Regions from separate parts of the Cupriavidus sp. GW822-FHT06G04 genome, predicted to be linked through region 2. Evidence: predicted binding sites of a transcription regulator. Region 2 holds the regulator's gene; the other holds the start of a gene.
What was found. The regulator sigma-54, encoded in region 2, starts transcription at its own class of promoters, with help from an activator protein. The targets are predictions, from matches to a motif close to TGGCANGNAANCTGCTTT.
Positions count from the first base shown of each region.

Region 1: the regulator sigma-54 is predicted to act here: its motif matches at 1,653-1,670, upstream of atzF (allophanate hydrolase).

Region 1 covers NZ_JBXALD010000003.1:322,561-325,899, forward strand. The annotation lists gene atzF (allophanate hydrolase) at 1-1,633, opposite strand, end outside; gene AC1RKI_RS08770 (DUF2855 family protein) at 2,072-3,217, opposite strand; gene AC1RKI_RS08775 (TetR/AcrR family transcriptional regulator) at 3,339-3,339, shown strand, end outside.
Region 2 covers NZ_JBXALD010000001.1:419,311-422,649, reverse strand. The annotation lists gene ptsN (PTS IIA-like nitrogen regulatory protein PtsN) at 1-90, opposite strand, end outside; gene hpf (ribosome hibernation-promoting factor, HPF/YfiA family) at 573-926, opposite strand; gene AC1RKI_RS01905 (RNA polymerase factor sigma-54) at 977-2,458, opposite strand; gene lptB (LPS export ABC transporter ATP-binding protein) at 2,591-3,339, opposite strand, start outside.

The DNA of each region.
Region 1 (3,339 bases), on a different contig from region 2:
CATGCAGCCAGCGCCCGTCGGCCAGTTCGATACTGCCCAACGCCAGTGGCGGGGGCACAAGTGCGAGGAACCGACCGACGCCGGCAAGCGGCACCTGCCACACCTCGACCTCGATCGGCACGCCGGCTTCGTCGTCGCCCACGCGGCGCAAGCCTGGTTTGGGTGGTGTGGTGCCGGCCAGGGCATGCAGGCGATACCGGTCGGCGGTAGCCGTGGCGCAGTCGAGCGTGGCGCCGAGCGAAGTCAACTGGCCATTCAGCGGCATGCCGGACAAATGCGCACCCACCACCACGAGCGGCAGGTGCGTCGCCGGCGAAGGCGTCAGCGCCGCGATGGGAACGGGTGCAGGTAATGGACGATCGGTCGCGCCTTGCGGCAGGCCTGTGGCGTGGTGAAACCGCTGGCCCAGATCGGCAAGCTGCCAGTCACTGCCGGCCCGGCCAATCAGCGTGATACCGAACGGCAGGCCATCCGGACGGATGCTTGCCGGCACCGATAGCGCCGCGTAGTCGAGCAGGTTGACGAAGTTGGTGTAGTGACCCAGTTCGCGATTGCGCACCACGGGGTCCGCCTGCATCGCTTCGATCGTGCAATGCGTGGGCGCCGTGGGCACCACAAGCACGTCGATCTGCGCCCACATCGCACTGGCGCGTTGCGCAAGCGCCTGAAGCTTGTGCTGGGCATCGTAGACATCCGCCGCGCTGTAGCGACGGCCAGCGGCCAGAATCGAGCGCACCGGCTCGATCACGGCGTCGGCGGAGCGGTCGAAGAAGCCCCGCACGGCGGCATAGCGCTCGGCGACCAGCGCGCTGTCATAGAGCAATGCCGCGGCTTCGGCCAATGGTGCGTAGTCGATTTCGACGGCTTGCCCGCCAAGCGTTTCCAGCGCCGCTACCGCATTCGAAAAGGCGCGGCGCGCGAGTGCATCGCCGAAAAACTCGGGATCGGCAGGCACGCCAAAGCGAAACGCCGCGGCAAATGGCGTACGTTCCATAGCGAGGGCGCGCGAGTATGGGTCCTTTGGATCATGGGCCGCTGCCACCTCTAGCACGCGCACCGCCGTCGCCACCGTTGTCGCCAGGATCGACACGCAGTCCACGCTTTGCGCTGCCGGAAAGACGCCGTGGGCGGAAATCAATCCCTTGCTGGGCTTCAGGCCAACGATGTTGTTGAGACCAGCCGGAACACGCCCCGAGCCCGCCGTATCGGTGCCCAGGGCGAAATCGACTTCGCCGATTGCAACGGCCCGCGCGGAGCCCGAACTGGAACCGCCGCTCACATAGACGGGGTTGAACGCATTGCGGACGGCGCCATAGGGCGAGCGCGTGCCATTGAGGCCGCAGGCAAACTGGTCCAGATTGGTCTTTCCCGTCAGCATGGCGCCGGCCGCAAGCAGCCGATCGATGACGGTCGCGTTATGGTCGGGGGTATAGGCGAATGCCGGGCACGCGGCCGTGGTGGGCACGCCCGCGACATCGATGTTGTCCTTGGCGGCGAAACGCAGCCCCGCCAGCAGCGCGGAAGAGGGCGTCGTTGCAGCAGTCATGGGCGCCTCGAAGCGCGTGATCCACGCGGCGTCGGGTTCAGTGTTTTCAGTCGTTGTGGTGCGCAGGGGCATGGTGTGCCATCTCATATCCAATCTTGGATACAAGACAGCAAACGGCGTGCCAACCACCCGGGCCAGCCGGCGATCGCACGCCGGCATGGCGACGTCGGCCTGCCATATCAACGCTTTGCGGGCGGTGCGAGGGAAATTGGGGAAATCGTCAAATCGACATGCGCGCTCGCGCCGCGCACGGTTTCCGGGCGTAAACACCGACGTCGCCCACGTCAGCGTGCGTCGCGATGGTGCCGTGGGGCATGCGTGCCCAGCGATGGGGAGGGTGAAGCGCGACGGATGCTTGGCCGCATGCCGTCCGGCTATGGCATTTCGCCGTTGTCACGCGTGATGGACTTGTTGCCTTGCGCTCCGAATCGGAAATGGGGCGCTGGTATGGCCCCCCGGTCCGGTAGTCGTAGGCGAGGATGGCCTGCCTTGCGCCTTGCGGCCATCGGTCGATATCTGCTCTGTTCAGCCGAGGCGGATCACGTACCCTTCGCGCGGGTCCGACCTGCCGGCATGCAGTGCGGCGATACGCTGCTGCGCCGCTGGCATGCCTGCCTCTTCAACCACCGTCAGCCACCCACGCGAAGGTTCGCGGACGTGGTCGATGAATCGGCGCTGCGCGGCATTGAATCTCTCGTTGACGACTGCCGGCCCCCAGTCGGCGTTGCGCTTGCGGATTTGCACCGGCGCGAAGTAGAACTTTGGCGCGGGACCGGGTAGATCCTCCGCTTCGAGGAAGTCGGTGTTTTGCGCGGAGCCGGCATAACAATCGTAGACGAGCGCCACGCCGAAGTACTCGTGGATGCGGCGCCGCAGCGCTGGGTCGCCGGAGAAATCCACATATAAGGTGGGCACGTCCGCCGCCAGGCTCTCCAGTTCACCATACGTAGCGCTTTCGTGGTAAGCGCCCAGACTATCGACAAAAGCCTGGTTGCCGGCCGAGGTTAGTGCGGTCAGCGTGAGGCCGGGCACGTCTTGCAGGCAGAATGCCGTGCCATACGCTGTCTTGCTTGACGCACTGGAGAACACCAGCCGGCGCGCACCGAAGAACTCGTTGTCCTGCAGGAAATCGGCCAGCATGTACGACGTGATGAATAGCGGCCGGTACAGCATCTGGTAATTTTCGAGCGCCGGATCATAGGCGGCATCATGGCTTACGCGGGTGTACTGGTTGTATGCAGACACCAGCGGTTTGCGATGCGCCGCGCCATCGTAGAAACCGCGGTCAGTCACGCGCTCCGGCTGCATGCGGACGTGACTCGCAATCGGGAAGTAGCCGTAGAAGCGCTCGCCCGGATTCACCCCCTCCACCGTGGAAGCCACCACGTCGGCAAAGCCCCACACTGGCATGTGGCCCCACTCCGGCTGGCCAGTTGGGTAAAAGTCCCAATACTGCATGGCGTCGCCGAACGCGGCGTAGGTGATATTGTTGGTGGTCAGCGCGAAGCGGCTGAGGCGCAGCGCGATTTCGCCGTCCGCGAGGCTGGCATCGGGCAATGCGTTGATGTTCTCGACGCGGCTATCGCCGAGAGCGCTCTTGCGAGTGAGAAGCCGTTGGCCGGCACCTTGTGTAAGCTGAGTCATTTTTAGTCTCCTGTCCGTCAAATTCATGACTTCACTCTATCGGCGCAGGACCGCCACCGGGTTCGGAAAAACCAACGGCGACGCCGAGCCCTCCGAAGGGTGCGCCAAACCTCTGAAACGTCCATCGCAGGCGCGCGCCAGGTTCACGG
Region 2 (3,339 bases):
CCCGGCTTGCTCGAAGACGCGCTTCTTGCTGGTGACGGTGACGTCAAGGTTGATATTGCCGGGTGGCAACAATTTGGCCAAACGATTCATGGGCGATGCACGAGAAGTCAGGGTGGCGAACCGGCGCGCATGAACCGTCCCGCCGAATTGGGCAAACAGGATATCGAGTGCTATGGAATAGACGCCCGCATTGGAGCGTCCGGCCATTATAGAGCAGGGCTGCAGCGCACTTGTGCGATGCAGTGCCGGCGTCGCGTGTGGTGCCGCGATATTGCCAGCCGGTTTGCCCACCCGTTGGGTGCCGGCACATCGCAGGGTCATTCGCCTTGCGCTTTTCGCCGGACAGCCATCGGGACCGTTCTGCCGTTGTATTTGTATGGCGCAGCATACACCGAGCCGCGCGAGATGCGAACACCCCGGATGCATCAAATGCTGCTGGCCGTGGTTTCGCGGTAACGGACCGAATTTCTGCCTCGCCGAAACCCGGGAATCAAAAAAGCCGCGCAGATGCGCGGCTTTGCTCTCTTCCTATCGATCCTCTAAGGGGCAACTTTTAGTGCGTTGCCGCCGCTTTATTGTTGCTGTAGTTGCGCGGCTGCCATTTGGTACTTGACCGCCTCACGGTCGTGGCCTTGCACGCGGTCCTTGTAGCGGATCACTTGCCGATCGAGCTTGTCGACCAGACAGTCGATGGCCGCGTACAGGTCTTCGTGATGCGCTTCGACAAAGATGTCCTTGCCCTTGAGATGCAGGTTGATTTCCGCGTACTGACGCCGGTCCTTTTCCTTATGGTTATCGACAGATAGCAGCACACTCACGCCAATGACCTGATCGAAATGCCTGACAATTCGCTCCAGTTTCGTTTCCACGTACTCACGCAACGGCGGCGTGATGTCGAGGTGGTGTCCACTGATCTTGAAGTTCATAGCGCTTCTCCTTCTGAAAGAGCCGCACCAGGCAGGCGGTTGCGGCTCGGCTACAAAGACTTGCGGAGATTGACTGCGGGGATCTTCAGCGCTTCGCGGTATTTGGCCACAGTGCGGCGTGCAACCACGAAACCCTGCTCGCCCAGCAATTCGGCGATGCGGCTGTCGGAAAGGGGATTCCTGGGGTCTTCGGCTCCTATCAGTTGCTTGATCAGCGCGCGGATCGCCGTGGAGGAGGCCGCACCGCCCGTCTCGGTGGAGACGTGGCTGCCAAAGAAGTACTTCAACTCGAAAGTACCCATTGGTGTGGCCATGTATTTGTTCGTAGTCACCCGGGAAATGGTCGACTCATGTAAACCGAGTGTATCGGCAATTTCCCGCAAAACCAAGGGGCGCATTGCGATTTCCCCGTGCGAGAAAAAGTTCTTTTGACGCTCTACGATTGCCTGCGCCACACGCAGGATCGTATCGAAACGCTGCTGGATGTTCTTGATGAGCCACCGCGCCTCCTGGAGCTTCTGCTGCAGTCCCGCCGCACCCGCTTCGCCTTTTGCACCGCGCAAGATTTGCGCGTACATGTCGTTGATGCGCAGACGCGGCATGACATCGGGATTCAGGTGCGCAATCCACCCGTTTCCACTTTTGCGCACAAATACGTCCGGCACCACAAAATCCGCTTCCGGGCGGCTATAAGCATGCCCCGGATACGGCGCAAGCGACCGAATCAACTCATGCGCGGCCTTTAATGCAATTTCGTCAACCTGGAGCGCTTTCTTGAGCCGCGTGTAGTCGCGCACGGCCAGCAGTTCCAGGTGATGATTGACGATAGACAACGCCAACTCGCGCTGCGGATGCTTCAAACGCCGCAACTGCAGACTCAGACACTCAGCCGCGTTGCGCGCGCCCACGCCGGGCGGATCAAAGCTCTGCAGCAACGTCAGCATGGCGTGCACTTCATCGACTTCGAATTCGAGTTCCTCGGGGAGTTCCCCGCAGATTTCCTCGAGCGACGCGCTCAGGTAGCCGTCGTCGTCGAGCGATTCGATCAGGAAGATAGCCAGGCCCTTGTCGCGTACCGAGATTTTCAGCGGCGTTAGCTGCTCCATCAGGAATTCGCGCAGCGTGGGATCGGCCTCGCGCAATTGCATCGGCGTTTTTTCGTCATCGTCACCCTGCGGACGTCGCGCGAAATCGTCGAGGCTCCAGTCGCTGCCGTAGTCTTCGCCGCCGGAATCGCCGTAACTGTCGTCCTCACCACTTGCCTGGCTGTCCTGCCGATCGTCGCCATTGGCCTTGGGCTCCGAGGGAGCCGGCGCGGGTGCGCTCTGCAGGTTCACGGAGCCATCGGCCGACACCCGCAAGGGGCTTTCGATCCAGTCGTTTTCGCGTTCCAGCAGGGGGTTTTCCGTGAGGGCCTGCTCGACCTCTTGCTGGAGTTCCAGCGTGGAAAGCTGCAGCAGCCGGATCGACTGCTGCAGTTGCGGTGTCAGGGCAAGATGCTGTGAAAGGCGAAGCTGAAGCGAAGGTTTCATGCGACCTATTCTATGCGCATCTTTCCGATGTTGGAACGGAAATTGCTGTCGTCTATCGCTTCGACTTCGTGATCGCCAACGGCTAGTTGACGAAAGCGCGGGAAGATTTTCCGCGCTGTCGGACAACCGGCATTACATGCGGAAGTTTTCGCCCAGGTAGACGCGCCGCACGGACTCGTTGGCGATGATTTCCTCGGGCTGCCCGGCGGCCAGCACCGTACCTTCGCTGATGATGTACGCGTGGTCGCAGATACCGAGCGTTTCGCGCACATTGTGGTCTGTGATCAGCACGCCGATATTGCGTGCCTTGAGGAAACTGACGATGCGCTGGATTTCGCCCACGGCGATCGGGTCCACGCCGGCAAACGGCTCGTCGAGCAGGATGAAGCGCGGCGCGGAGGCCAGCGCACGCGCGATTTCCACGCGGCGGCGTTCGCCCCCGGACAGCGACAGCGCCGGATTATTGCGCAGATGCGCAATCTGGAGATCATCGAGCAGCGAATCCAGCCGGCGGTCGATCTCGGCTTTCGAGAGGGGCTTGCCGTTTTCGCGCTGCAGTTCCAGCACGGCGCGGATGTTTTCTTCCACGTTCAGCTTGCGGAACACCGACGCTTCCTGCGGCAGATAGGACAGCCCCATGCGCGCACGCTCGTGAATCGCCAGGCCGCTGATGTGCTCGTCGTCGAGCACGATATCGCCTTCATCCAGCGCCACCAGGCCGACGATCATGTAGAACGATGTGGTCTTGCCGGCGCCGTTCGGCCCCAGCAGTCCCACCACCTCGCCGCTCTTGACGTCGAGCGACACGTCCTTGACCACCGTGCGCGAGCCGTAGCGCTTTTTCAGGTGGCGCACGATCAGCGTGCTGCTGTCGGCGCGGA